DNA from 2 places in the Limosilactobacillus sp. genome. Region 2 is predicted to be linked to the other one. Evidence: riboswitches for the same ligand, from Rfam matches in the RefSeq annotation. Region 2 holds a riboswitch; the other holds the start of a gene.

Region 1 (7,322 bases), 910 kb from region 2:
TACATCAATTACATCAATAGTTAAGTATACAGTATTAACTTTACCATTTTTTAATAAACTAGTATAGCGAACGTATGGTTTTTGCTAACAAATAAGCGGGAAATTCATGGCACTGACGCCGGACTTCCCGCTTTTTTGTTGATTGTTAAAGAATATTTTCCAAGCCAACCACTAATTCGTTCAGGTTGCCAACCTTTTCCAGAGCCACCTTGACCCCGCTCATGAAGGACTGACGGTCAAAGGAGTCCTGACGAATCGTCAGCGCCTCCCCAGCACCCCCGAAGAGCACCTGCTCGTGGGCGATGTAGCCCGGCAGGCGGACGGAATGGATCTTGATCCCGTGGTAGTCACCACCGCGCACGCCATCCAGGCTCTCCGTTTCATCCGGATTAGTCTCGTGATCTTCCCGCACTTCAGCAATCAGCTTGGCCGTACTCAGCGCCGTGCCCGATGGTGCATCCTTCTTGTCGGCGTGGTGCATTTCGATCACCTCGACATCCGGGAAGTAGGCCGCGGCTTCCTTGGCAAACTTCATCAAGAGGACCGCTGACATCCCAAAGTTCGGGGCGATCAAGCCGCCAAGCTGCTTCTCCTTGCTCAGCTGAATCAGCTCGGCCTCCTGGACGTCGGTCAGGCCGGTCGTGCCGACGATCGGGGCAAAGCCGTGCTGGAGGGCAAACTTGACGTTCGGGTAAACGGCATCCGGCAGGGTGAAGTCCACCCAGATGTCGGCCACGCCGTCCTCAATCTCAGCCAGCTGGTGGTAGACCTTGACCGCCGCACCCAGCTGATACTGTTGCTTTTCTTCGTCCGCCAGGTGGGGGGCCAGGACGGCGGTGAGCTCGAAGTCGGCCAGTGAGTTGACCAGGGCCACCGCCTTTTGCCCCATCGCACCGGCCGCACCGGCAATTAATACTTTTTGCATCTTGCTGGCCTCCTTACAGGTTGTCCGGCAGGTCCTGGGCATTCAGCGAACCAGTCGGCAGCTCCAGGGCCGTCTCCAGGGCGCCCTTTTCCTCATCGTTTAAGGACAGGATTGGCAGCCGGCAGCCACCAACCGCGTAGCCCTGGGCATTCAGGACCGCCTTGACTGGTGACGGTGACGGATACATGAAGAGAGCCGCCATCTTTGGCGTCAGCAGGCGCTGCAGCTGGGCCGCCTTCTGGTAGTTGCCGGAGTACAGTTGGTCGTACATCTGGCGCATTTCCTGGGCGTAGCAGTGGGAGGCCACGGAGATGACCCCGTTGGCACCGAGAACCCGGGCGGTCAGAGCCTGAGCATCCTCACCACTGAAGATGGCGAAATCATCGGCGGCGTGTTCAATGATGTATTCCATTTCCTCCAGGGAGGCACACTGCTTAACCCCGGCGATGTTTGGGTTGTGTGACAATTCGACCACGGTTGCGGCATCCATCTTGACCCCGGTCCGGCCCGGGATGTTATAGATGATAATTGGGATGTTGACCTGGTCGGCAACGGCGGTGAAGTGGGCGATCATCCCCCGCTGGTTCGGCTTGTTGTATGGCGGCACAACGACCAGGGCGTAGTCCACCCCGTCAATCTGAGCCACCTCGTTGGTGAAATCGATCGTCTCCTGGGTGTTGTTGCTCCCGGTCCCGGCAATCACCGGGAAGCGGCCGTCAATGATCTGGCCGAAGTGACGGTAGAGTTCCAGCTTTTCGTCGTGGGACAAAGTTGGCGTCTCACCGGTGGTCCCACCGATGACGAAACCGTTGCTCCCCTGGGCGATCAGGTGGTTGGTCAGCTTCTCCAGGCTGGCGAAGTCGAGTTCGTTCTGGTCATTAAATGGGGTCACGATTGCGGTCAGTAAATCAGCATTTTGTAAGCTTGTCATAATTTAATTCCTCCAATTAATTCTCTTGCATCCGATGGGTCAAAAAGCCGGTGATGGCGTCGACGCCCTTCTGAATGGCACTCTCCTTGGGCGTCAAGGTGGCGGAGTGCAACTGGGAGTCGTCGTCAACCCCCAGCCAGAACATCGTCCCCGGGAACTGGGCCAACAGGAAGCCGAAGTCCTCACCGGTCATCGCCGACGCGGTCTCAATAAAGTTCACGTCCGGAGCCTGCTGCATGTAGTCAATGAAGTTCTTCGTCAGGGCCGGGTTGTTTTCCACCGGCCAGTAGCCACCCTGATTGAGCTCTAGTTTGACCTCCATGTTAAAGCTGGCGCCGATCCCCTTACAGATCTCCTCTAAGCGGTGGTCAATTTTTTGAATCATCGTCTGGGTCAGCCCGCGGATCGTCCCCTCAATCCGGGTGTGGCCGGCAATGACGTTGCGAATGCTGCCACCCTGGATCTTGCCGAGGGTGATCACCCCGCTCTGGATCGGGTCAATACTCCGCGAGATGACGGTTTGGACCTGCATGATCAGGCTGGCGGCCGCCACCACCGTATCGTTGGCGTCCTGCGGGTAGGCGGCGTGCCCGCCCTTCCCCTCGAGGTCGATGTTGACCTCGGTAGTCCCGGCAAAGAGCGTTCCCATTCGGCAGCCGATCGCTCCGGCTGGCAAGTCGGGGTTATCGTGCAGGCCGTAGAATTCGTCCGGGCGCCACTTGCCGGTAAAGACGCCGTCCTCATAGGCCCGCTTGCCGCCGTAGTCGCTCTCCTCCGCCGGCTGGAAGAAGAAGAGCAGGTTGTCCTTGGGCTGGTGGTCGCTAAAGTAGCTCAGCACCCCCAGGGCGACGGTCATGTGGATGTCGTGCCCACAGGCGTGCATGACGCCCGGATGGTGAGAGGCATAGGGCAGCCCGGTCTGTTCCTCCACCGGCAGGGCATCGATGTCGGTCCGGTAGCCGATCGTTCGTTGCGGGGCGCTCCCGTGAACCAGGACCAGGATCGCGGTTGGCAGCTTTTCCGGCACCAGGATTTCCAGGCGGTCCTGATTAAATCCGTGAATAACTTTTAATAGGTAGTCATGGGTTTGAAACTCATGCAGGGCCAGCTCGGGAATCTCGTGCAGGTGGCGCCGGACCTGGATTAGTTGTTCTTCAGTCAGCATGACCGTCCCTCCTTAGAGCTTGCGCAGGTCATCTTCCAGGCCGGTCTTGCTCTTGGTCTGATCGTCGACGTTCTTGATGAACTTGGCGGGAACCCCGGCCACCATCGTGTGGGGAGCGACGTCCTGGGTGACGATTGCCCCGGCCGCCACGACGGCACCCTCGCCGACGTGGACGCCCTCGATCACGACCGCGTTGGCCCCGATCAGGACGTTGTCGTCAATCCGGACCGGCTGAGCGGAAGCGGGTTCTACCACCCCGGCCAGGACGGTTCCGGCACCGATGTGACAGTGCTTGCCGACGATTGCCCGGCCACCGAGGATGGCGCCCATGTCGATCATCGAGTCCGCACCGATCTCGGCACCAATGTTGATCGTCGCCCCCATCATGATGACGGCATTGTCACCGATCAGAACCTTGTCACGGATGATGGCGCCAGGTTCGATCCGGGCATTAATCCCCTTCAGATCAAGCAATGGCACGGCAGAATTGCGGGCGCTGTTTTCAATCCGGTAGTTGTCAATCACGTCCTGGTGCTGGTCGAGGAAGGGCTTGACGTCCGCCCAGTCGCCAAAGATGACCCCGCTGTGTGCTTCGGTAAAGTCATCGATTTGATCCGGGAAGGTCAGACCTGCCAAGTCCCCCTTCAGGTAAACCTTAACCGGGGTCTTCTTCGGGGCGTTGCCGATGTAGTTGATAATTGCTTGTGCGTCTAATTCTGCCATAATCAAAACTTCTTTCTACATATTAATAGGATTACAAATTACTGGGCGCGATAGGGACGGTCGAGGTGAACCAGGTCATCCAGGCTTTCCCGTTCGATCACAACCTGGGATTGACCGTTTTCGGCAAAGACCACCGCCGGCCGCGGATTGCGATTGTAGTTGGAGGCCATTGAATAACCGTAGGCCCCGGTGTCGAGCATTGCCAGGACATCCCCGGGCTTGGTTGCCGGCAGGCCCTGATCCTGACTCAGGATGTCGCCGGATTCGCAGTACTTGCCGGCCAGGCGAACGTGCTCCTTGATCGGGGCGTGGGGATCGCTGGCGAGGACCGTTTCGTACTCGGCCTGGTAGAGGGCGGGACGAATGTTGTCGCCCATCCCACCGTCAACGGTCACGTACGGCTTGAGCCCCGGCACGTCCTTGCGGGAACCAACCGTGTAGAGGTTGTAGCCGGCCGGGCCGACGATCGAGCGACCCGGTTCAATCCAGATGGCCGGCATCGCCAGGTCGGTCGAAGCAATCGCCTGCTTGATGGCCTTGATGATCGCGTCCACGAAGTCTTCCGGCATCAGTGGGTGATCGCCGCTGACGTAGCGGATCCCGAAGCCCCCGCCGACATTGATTACCCGCGCTTGATAACCATACTTTTCTTGCCAGTGGCTGGCAACTTCGACCAGCTTGTTGGCCACCCCTTCAAAGCCGGCCAGTTCAAAGATCTGCGAACCGATGTGGGCATGGAGCCCTTCCATTTCCATCCGCGGGTTGGCCAGCACCTTTTCCAGGGCCAGGTCGGCTTGGCCTGATGCGAGGTCAAAGCCAAACTTGCTGTCCACCTGACCGGTCTGGATGTACTTGTTCGTGTGGGCGGAAATTCCGGGCGTGATCCGCAACATCACCTTGATCTTGGCGTCCGCCTCTTCCAGGAGGTCCGCCAGCAGGTCGATCTCGTGGAAATTGTCCAGCATGATCACACCGACATGGTGGCGGATCGCCATCGCAAGCTCTTCTCTCGACTTGTTATTGCCGTGGAAGCTGACCCGCTCCATCGGGAAGCCGGCCTTGATCGCCGTGTAGAGTTCCCCGGCCGAAACGACGTCCACGTGGGCGCCCTCTGCTGCCGCCACCTGGTAGATGGCGACCGCCGCGAAGGCCTTGCTGGCGTAGCTGACCGCGTAGTCAACATCATTTTTTTCAAAGACCTTGCGGAAACGGCGGATCTGATCACGAATCTTGGCAACATCGTAGACCACCAGCGGCGTCCCATATTGCTTAGCCAACTCAATCGTGTCACAGCCCCCGACCGTCAGATGCCCGGCCGCATTAATCTCTTGCTCACTAATCTGCTCATTCATCTGCTATTCCCTCCATTGCTTTGCGTGGGGAATCGACTGTAAAAAAAGATCCACTGTCTGCGCAAACAAACAGTGGATTGTTAATTATCCATTTAATTTGTCGATAGCGCAACGCAGGCTGATTATGTGTCCTGCGACAGTCCGTGACTTATTAGGCCACGCCCCAGCCAACCTAGCCCTGCCAGACTAAGCGCTTCGGCAGCCGCCCTGTTCGGCAATCATCCTTGCGTGGCTGGCTCCGATTGCTTACTAGTGTTGGCTGCGCCTCTTCGATTTATGTTTATAGCTTATACCAAATAATGAGAAAGTCAAGCGGGTAAATTAATTTTTCACAAATTAAATGAGTTGCTTATATGAAGTAAAACGTTATTCTATCGGGTTGATGAAATAAAACGGCTTGCTTATTTTAAGTTCCATGTTAAAATTCGGTTAAAATAATTTAGCAATAATTAGTAAGTCTAATTATCGCTCGCAAGGAGTCCTTAGCAATGAAAGTAGTAAAATTCGGTGGCAGCTCCCTGGCCGACGGGGAGACCTTTGCCCAGGCAATCAAAATCATCACGGCCGATCCCGAACGACGGGTGATCGTCACCTCCGCCCCCGGCAAGCGGACCCCCGATGACATCAAGGTGACCGACCTGCTGATCGAATACGCCCACCGGGTCATCAACAAGCAGCCCTACGACGACGTTCTCACCCAAATCATCAGCCGTTATCAGGCGATCGCCAAGTATTTCAACCTGCCCACTGAAAAACTAGCCGACCTGATCCAACGCCTCCACGACCTACCCGCCGGCAAGTACCCGAACAACCACTACCTGATGGCCGCCTTCAAGGCCCATGGGGAGCGGTCCAACGCCATGCTGATGGCGGCCGTCTTGAACCACCTTGGCTACGAGGCCCGCTTCGTGACGCCGACCGAGGCCGGGATCCGGGTTACCGGGACGCCCAATAACGCCAACGTCATCCCCGAAACCTACAGCCTGCTGGACCACTTCACGGCCAAGCAAAGCGAACTGCTCGTCTTCCCCGGCTTCTACGGGATCACCCTGGCCGGACACATCGCCACCTTCTCCCGCGGCGGCTCCGACATCACCGGGGCAATCCTGGCCCGCGGGCTCCACGCCGACCTCTACGAAAACTTCACTGACGTCGACGCCATCTACTCGGCCAACCCAAACGTCATCGACGACCCTGAGCCGATCGCCAAGATGACCTACCGTGAGATGCGGGAGCTCTCCTACGCAGGCTTCTCCGTCTTCCACGACGAGGCCCTGATTCCAGCCATTCAAGGCAACGTGCCGATCAACGTCAAGAACACCCAGCACCCGGAAAAGCCGGGAACGCTGATCGTGCCGGACAAGAACTTCCAACCCCGCGACATCGTCACCGGGATCGTCAGCGGCAAGCACTTCGCCGCCCTTTACCTGCACAAGTACCTGTTGAACAAGCAGATCGGTTTCACCCTGCGGATCCTACAAATCCTGGCCAAGCACGGCATCTCCTACGAACACATGCCGTCCGGGATCGATGACATCACGATCATCCTCGACCGTGACCAAATCAATGATCAGCTGATCGACGAAGTCAGCAACGAGATCCAGGAAACCGTCAACCCCGACCACCTCGAATGGATCGACAACTACGCGATCACGATGGTCGTCGGCGAGGGCATGCGCAACCGGGTCGGGGTCATCAATGATATTCTGGAGCCGCTGGCCAAGAACCACATCGCCGTGCCGATGATCAACCAGGGGGCCTCCCGGATCTCAATCATGATCGGGACCTTCGACAAGGACGCCGATAACGCCGTCCGCGCCATCTACCACCGTTTCTTCGCCAACTAAGGAGGAATTTTCTATGCCAACCCTATTGAAAGTCCATGGTTCAGCCAACCAATTCTTCATCCTCGACCAAACCACCTTAAAACAGCCCCTGACCGACGCCGAGCTCGCCGCCCTGGCACAGCAGCTCACCGATCCCCAGGAGGGCCTCCTCGGCGGTGCCGATGGGCTGCTGGTCGTCAATAAGCCGACCCGCCCCGGTTCACAGGCCCAGATGCGGGTCATCAACGCCGACGGGAGCGAGGCCACGATGTGCGGGAACGGACTGCGGACCGTGGCCCGTTACGTGGCGGAACGGGACGGCCTGGAGCACTTTGCCGTCGACACCCTGGACGCCAGTCTCCAGGTGCGCCGCCAGCCCGACCTGGCCACCGGCGTGCCC
Region 2 (7,322 bases):
GATCAATCATCCCCAGCACCTCAGTCGCCGCCGTCGGGTTCTCGACGAAGTTGTACTTGTCCCCGTCAATCAGCATCTTCGGGCTCTCGTCGTAGTTTTCGTACCAGGCGTCGTAGCGGTCGTTCAAGTTCTTGTAGTAGGAATACAGTGACGGGTCGTTGGCGATCTGCTCGTAGGCCCGGCCGCGCTTCTCGATCCGGTGCAGCATCGTTTCGAAGGAGACCTTGATCGTGATCAGGAGGTTCGGTGCCTTCTGGTGCACCTGGTCCGGCAGCTCCTCCATCATGTTGCTCAACAAGGAGGAGTAAATATCGGATTCCGTCTCCGTTGCCCGGCCCATGTCGGCGTTGAGCTTGAACAGGAGCTCGTCTTCAAAGATCGACCGGTCCAAGACGTTGAGGTCGTTGCTGTAGGAGGCCTTGATCTCGTCCAGGCGCTTGTTTAAGAAGTAGATCTGCAGCAAAAAGCCGTACTTCTTCGGGTTCTCGTAGAAGAGCGGCAAGATCTTGTTGTCGTCGACGGATTCATAAAAGGCCTGGCTGTTCAAGTGGTTGGCCAGAAGCTGGGTCAGGCTGGTCTTGCCGGCCCCGATTGTTCCTGCTAAAGCAATCATTTCGTAACTATCCCTTTCTCATTAAAATTCTTCTTGGTAAAATTCACGATTACCATTCTAACATTTAAAAACAAAATGACCACCAAAAAGTGGCCATATTTTGTGGTTGGGTTTTAATTAGCCTCATCATCTGGTACGTACTTCTCACCCTTGGTGCTCCGCGACAGGTCAACCTGGTCGAGTGGGATCAGGTGGGTCTTGTAACGCACCTTGTAGTAAATGAACAGGATCAAGAAGATCGGCACACTCATGTAGGAGATGGCAATGTTTTGCCAATCCAGCTTAATGAAGGCGTTGACGTTCTGCCCACAGATAACGATGAAGCAGAGGATAAAGGCGAAGATCGGGCCAAACGGGAAGAAGGCCGACCGGTACTTGAGGTCGTTGAGGTCACGCCCCTGGGCAATGTAGGCCCGCCGGAACCGCCAGTGCGAGGCGGCGATCCCCAGCCAGGCGATGAACCCACACAGCCCGGAGGCACTAATCAGGTAGTTGTAGGCCTGAGGTCCGATGAATTGGGTCAGGTAAATCAAAGTAGAAACCAGCATCGTCCCCAGCAGGGCGTAGATCGGAATCCCCCGCTTGTTGACGTAGCCCAGGAAACGCCATGCGTAGCCTTCCCGCGCCTGGGAGAAGAGCATCCGCGTCGAAGCGTAGAGCCCGGAGTTGGCCGATGAAACCACGGCCGTCAGGATGACCGCGTTCATGATGCTGGCCGCCACTGCCAAGCCGGCCCGCTTGAAGACGATCGTAAACGGACTCATCGTCACGTTGGAAACGTCCTGGTTCAACAGGTTCTTGTCAGTGTACGGCAGGATGCAGGCGATTACGAAGATCGTGCAGATGTAGAAAATCAGGATCCGCCAGAAGGTCGAGTGGATGGCCTTGGAGACGGAGTGTTCGGGATCGTTGGCTTCACCGGCGGTAATCCCGACCAGCTCGGTCCCCTGGAAGGAGAACCCGGCGATCAGGAAGACGCTGATGATCGACGGGATCCCACCGACGAACGGTGCCTTCTTGTAGTGGAAGTTGCTCAGGCCGACCGCGTGACCGCCCATGATTCCCAGAATGATTGCCACCCCGATGATCAGGAAGACGATGACGGTCACGATTTTGATCAGGGCCAGCCAGTACTCCGTTTCCCCGTAGGAACGCACGGAGAGGTAGTTGATGATAAAGATCAGGGCCAGCACCGCCACGCTGAAGACCCATTGCGGAACGTTCGGCAGCCAGTAGTTCATGATGATGCCGGCCGTCGTCGCCTCAACCGGGATCGTTACCGCCCAGTTCAGCCAGTAGTTCCAGCCCATCGCAAAGCCCAGTGCCGGGTCGACGAACTTTGTTGAATAAGCAGAAAACGATCCGGTCAGCGGCATGTAGGTGGCCATTTCCCCGAGACTGGTCATCAAGAAGTAGACCATGAAGCCCATCACGATGTAGGCAACCAGCGCCCCACCTGGCCCGGCAGTGGAGATTGCCTCCCCACTGGTAATGAACAGCCCGGTCCCGATGGTTCCCCCAAGGGCAATCATCGACAGGTGCCGGGTCTGCAACGACCGTTTCATATGGCCGGTCGAATGATCTGTGCTATCTGCCATAAACTCATTCCTCCAATAGTAAATTAAAAGCCTTCTTACCGAGGGCACCCGCAAGAAGACTCAATCAACGTTCTTTTGAATCTATTCCGGAAGCGCCCCGCAGCATTGCGACAGTCCACCGCCTCTTTGACGATGGCCCAACAAGGAACGCTAGTAAGGACGTCCCCGTTTCGGCACTGCTCCCTTTCACCGCGGCTTCAGGTGCTCACTCACCTCACCGTGGCTACTAATCAGCAGTGCAACCTCTTCATTATTTTCTAATTATACTCTAATCTTTTTCTGACGCAAGTCTTTTTTGGTAGCGCCAGGTCGTCTGTCGGGCATCAGCGGTGGTTTGCTGAAAGCCAATTTTCTCCAGAACCCGCGCCGAGGCCGGGTTCGTGCGGTCAACCGTCGCTTCAAGCACTGTCCCCACTTTTAGGCGGTTCACCACCCCGGTTAGGGCCTCGGTCATCAGTCCCCGATTCCAGTCGGCCACCTGGAGGAGGTAGCCGAGCTCCCACTGGTTGGCCCCCGTCGCCGTCAGGAAGAGCAGGCCAATGATTTTTTCCGGGGCGGTGCGGCGCCGGATGGCAAGTGGATGACGGGATTGGATCAAGAACTGGCTGGCCGCTAACGTGGGTGAAATCAGCAGATGGCTCGGTCCAGTCACCCGCGGATCGCTCAATAATTTTTGCAGGCCTGCTGCGTCCCCGCTGGTCGCCCGCTCAATCAATAATCTGTTGGTCCTAATCATGGCAAACTAAAAAGCCGCGTTGCCACGGCTTTTCTCCTCATTAAATTAAATTTCAGAACTCGATAAAAACGGAACCCGCAAGAGGCGCGGCGCCCAGGCCACGTAGAGCCATTCGGCCACCTGCAGCCAAGTGTAGGCCAGAAGCATTGCCCCGATCGTATCGAACGGCCAGTGGGCGTAGAGGTACACCCGGGAAACGGCCAGGAAGAAGACAGCAAAGACGATCAGCAGCTGGCAGATCGTCCGCGTCGAATGCTTGCGGATCAGTGGAACCACGATCAGCAGAAGCACCGCGGCCACCAGGAAGAAGCCCAGCACGTGACCGCTCGGGAAGCTGTAGCCGTCGTCGGCCGCCAGGTGCTGCGCCGGCCGGGCCCGCTTGACGATGTGCTTGAAAAGCTCACCGAAGACGTCCCCACCAAGCAGGGTACAAACCGCCCACAGCGCCGGAATTTGGTAGCGTTTGAGCCAGAGGACCACGGCAATGATCAGGATCCAGATGATGTCCATCGTTGGCTTAGCCAAAAAGGACAAGAGGGTCATCAGGGCGTGGAACCATCCCGCCCCCTCAAGCCGCTGGCCGGTAAACAGTGATTGCAAAACCGCGTCCACCATCGTTGCCACCGACGAGTTAAACATGATCAGCAGCATTAAAACAAGAAAGAACACGCCGCCAACGACAAAGCGCCGTAAGCGGTGGTCGTCACGTTCAATAAACATTTTTGTGCTTTATCTCCTAATTTTCAAATATTGATTTCAATTGAGTATACCACATCAACGGGTCCTTTTAACACTCCGCCACCGGCGATAATGAATTATCCGGTTCAGCAGTTCGCCCAGCCCGAAGCCAAGCGTAATTGCCCCGACGATCACCACCACCTGGTAGAAGTAAAAGGTCACCAGGTGGTAGTTGCCGATCGCAAAGTTGCGGACCATCTTGTAGGCCTGGCCCCCGGGCACGAATGGCACCAGGGCGGGAACCTCGAAGACAATCGTCGGCATTTTCTTGTGCTGGGCGGCAAAACGGCTGCAGATGGCGATCAGAACGGCCGCGGCGAGGTTGCTAAAGGACAGGCCCACGCCCTGCTGGTAGTACATGATCCAGTAGACCACCCAGGAGCCCCCACCGATGATCCCGGCAACGTTATAGGCCTTTACCGGGATGTGAAGCAGGATCCCAAAGCAGATGGTCGAAATGTAGGAAAGAAAAAACTGCAGCAATAAGTTTAACCAATAATGCATCTCTTTCCCCTCCTAAACAAAGTGCAGGACAATTACGATCGCGCTGCCGATCGCCACGGCCGTCAGAATCGCCTCAATTCCCCGCGTCGGTCCACTGATCAGGTTGCCGGACACCAGGTCGCGGGCGGCGTTGGTCAGCGGAATACCGGGCACCAGGGGCATGACGGCACCGATGATGATGTCGTTGATGTCGTGGGCCCAGCCCAGTTTAACCATCATCACGGCCAAAAAACCGATTACCAGAGACGAGCAGAACTCCCCCAGGTACTGGATCTTAAACTTGCGGATCATGTAGGAAAAGACGGCATAGCTGACCCCGCCGTCGATGAAGCCGGCCCAGCAGTCCCGGTAGTCGCCGGTAAAGACGATCATCAGCGCCAGGCTAAGGACGGCGGCGGCCAGGGCCTCGACCAGGTTTTGAAACTTGTAGGGTCCCTGGCGATCCACCCACTTGAGCTGGGCATAGGCCTCCGGCAGGGTGATCAACCCCTGGGCCATTTCCCGGGAAATTTCGTTGACGGCGGCAATTTTGCTCAGGTCGTTTTTGCGCCGGCGGATGTTCATGACGATCGCGTTCGGCAGGTTGTTGGCCCCCAGCACCATCCCCGTGACGGTCGTAAAGGCCTGAAAGTCCTTGAGTCCCGCACTGCGAGCCATGTGATTGAGCGTATCATTAACCCGGTCCATGTTCGACCCGTTCTCGACGAGCAGGCGTCCGGCCAGCGAGCAGGTGCGCAGGGCCAAGCGTCGGCGTTTCTTTGTTAGCATTTTGCCGCCCCCTTTGATAACTTACAAATGGTATTTTAGCAGATTAAAAGGCCCCGCAAACGTTTTGCTGGACCTTTAATATTATTTTTCCTTGATGAAAATATTGTGGGCGGCCTTGTAGGAAACGTTGACCGGTGTCTCCTGGCCGGCCTTCTTGATCACGATTGGTCCCTCGAAGGGTTCGTGGCGCACCACCGTGACCCGTTCCTGGGGACGCAGGCCGAGCTCCTCCAGGTAAGTCAGCAGCTCGTGGTTGTCCAAGAAACGTTCCAATTCGACCTCTTCACCGTCCTTGGCATCCGCCAGCAGACGGTGACTGACATCCGGAAAGCGACCGTTGGCAGACGGAATCACCCCACCATGCGGGCAGGTCTTGGGGTGCTGGAGGAAATCATCCAGGGCCGTGGCCAGGCGATCACTGGTCTGGTGCTCCAGGACCTCGGCCTCGGAGTGCACGTCGGCGAAGTTGTAGTTTAATTTATCAACCAAAAAGGTTTCCCAGAGGCGGTGCTTGCGGACCAATTCGGCCGCATAGCGCTGGCCCTTCTTGGTTAGTGAAATGCCCGCATACGGTTCATGGATGACCAGCCCCTCATCAGACAGCTTGGAAATCATTTCGGTCACGGAACCGGCAGCAATTCCCAGTCCAAGGGAAATTTCCTTATTAGAAACTTTTTTGTAGCTGCCCCCCAGCTCAAAAATGATCTTCAAATAGTCTTCCTTCATTGGAGTCAACATTAATTCACCTCTACAGTAAGAATCTGGCCTGCGAACGGTCACGAAAACATTAATTTAGTCCTAAGTTGAAACTAGGAATATTATAGCATATCATAAAAGTGTGATTTGGAAACCCTAACTTTTTAATTCAGCAACATTTAGTAATTATAAGCCGTTTGGGTAAACAATTGCAATTCTTAAAACAAGGAGCGACCATTAAAAATGGAAGAAAAGATCACCGGGAAACGCTTTTTGGCGGTAACCCTGCTCAACGTTCTAATTACCATTGTCGAAATCATCGGGGGACTGGTTTCCGGCAGCCTGGCCTTGCTCTCGGACGCCTTCCACAACATGGGTGATTCCTTTTCGATCGTCCTCGGCTACTTTGCCCAACACCTCGGCTCGCGACCAGAAACCAAGCAGCGGACCTATGGCTATCGGCGGGCGGAAATTCTGTCGGCCTTGACTAACAGTCTTCTCCTGATCATCATCGCCATCTTCCTGATCGGTGAGGCGATTCAGCGGCTCGGTCATCCCGAACACATCAACGGGGGGATCATGCTGACGGTGGCCATCGTCGGCTTAGTGGCCAACCTGGTCTCCGCCCTCCTGTTGCATTCCGGCAGCCACGACAGCCTGAACGTCAAGGCGACCTACCTCCACGTCCTAAGTGACGCCCTCTCCTCGGTGGCCGTCATTATTGGTGGGGTGATCCTGACCTTTGTCAACGTTCCGTGGCTTGACCCGGCATTAACGATTGGGGTGGCCCTCTACATCGGCTACGAGTCCTGGCCGATCATCGTCCAGACCGTCAAGATCCTGATGCAGTCGTCACCGGACCTCGACTACGAGCAGATCGCCGCCGACATCAAGCAGGTGCCCGGCGTCGAGGACGTTCACCACGTTCACGCCTGGATGATTGATGAGCACCGGATCATCTTTTCCGCCCACCTCAACTGCCAGGACCTCCTCCTGAGCCAGGTGGAGCCAATCTACGCCCAGGTGGAGGACATCCTCCGTCACAAGTATGGCATCTGCCACATCACGCTCCAGGCCGAGTGCGCGCGGGGAAGGGACGAGGAGCTCTTCAATACCCCGGTCGACGAGGAACACGTTATCCGGCCGGGTGGTTACAAGGCCTCATCGGAACCGGAGAAATAATTCAAGGCTACTTAAAAGGGTATCCGTTCGCTTGACGGATACCCTTTTTGAATACTCTTAAAACAATTTCCCCACACCGTAGTGGATGGCGACGGTGATCAGGGCAATAATGATGTTGCGCATCACCGCCACCTTTACCAGGCCGTTACCCAGCTTAGAGCTGATAAACCCGGTCAAGGCGCTGGTGAGGACGACGGCGAGAATCACCGCATACCACTTCAAGGCGTCCGGTGCAAAGGTCATCGCCATCAGGGGAAAGATCCCCCCGGCGGCCGCACTGAAGAGTGACGACCAGGCTGCATCCCAGGGGCTCAGGAAGTGTCCGAGCTCAATGTCGTACTTGATTCGGACCATCGTCTGCAGCGGCTTCTTATTCAGCAGGTCCTTGGCGATCGCCATTGAGGTCTCCGGCGTGACTCCCTTGTTGACGTAGTACTGCTGGACCGCCGCCAGCTCGCTGGCAAAGTCGGTCTTAAGCAGGCGCTCT

Evidence for each region. A riboswitch is a leader RNA that binds a small molecule or an ion and turns the genes downstream of it on or off. The one in region 2 is predicted to bind lysine.
Region 1: another riboswitch for lysine. It lies ahead of lysA (diaminopimelate decarboxylase); the one in region 2 lies ahead of LKE23_RS05015 (amino acid permease).

What each region holds. Positions count from the first base shown of each region.
Region 1 covers NZ_JAKVPE010000001.1:114,905-122,226, reverse strand. Annotated here, with positions in the region: gene dapB (4-hydroxy-tetrahydrodipicolinate reductase) at 146-925, opposite strand; gene dapA (4-hydroxy-tetrahydrodipicolinate synthase) at 939-1,856, opposite strand; gene LKE23_RS00550 (N-acetyldiaminopimelate deacetylase) at 1,873-3,021, opposite strand; gene dapD (2,3,4,5-tetrahydropyridine-2,6-dicarboxylate N-acetyltransferase) at 3,034-3,744, opposite strand; gene lysA (diaminopimelate decarboxylase) at 3,783-5,096, opposite strand; lysine riboswitch at 5,192-5,374, opposite strand; gene LKE23_RS00535 (aspartate kinase) at 5,585-6,943, shown strand; gene dapF (diaminopimelate epimerase) at 6,957-7,322, shown strand, end outside.
Region 2 covers NZ_JAKVPE010000001.1:1,025,642-1,032,963, forward strand. Annotated here, with positions in the region: gene LKE23_RS05010 (deoxynucleoside kinase) at 1-613, opposite strand, end outside; gene LKE23_RS05015 (amino acid permease) at 727-2,211, opposite strand; lysine riboswitch at 2,294-2,467, opposite strand; gene LKE23_RS05020 (GNAT family N-acetyltransferase) at 2,480-2,926, opposite strand; gene LKE23_RS05025 (phosphatase PAP2 family protein) at 2,993-3,667, opposite strand; gene LKE23_RS05030 (threonine/serine exporter family protein) at 3,722-4,189, opposite strand; gene LKE23_RS05035 (threonine/serine exporter family protein) at 4,202-4,957, opposite strand; gene LKE23_RS05040 (metal-dependent transcriptional regulator) at 5,039-5,692, opposite strand; gene LKE23_RS05045 (cation diffusion facilitator family transporter) at 5,897-6,835, shown strand; gene LKE23_RS05050 (VIT1/CCC1 transporter family protein) at 6,893-7,322, opposite strand, start outside.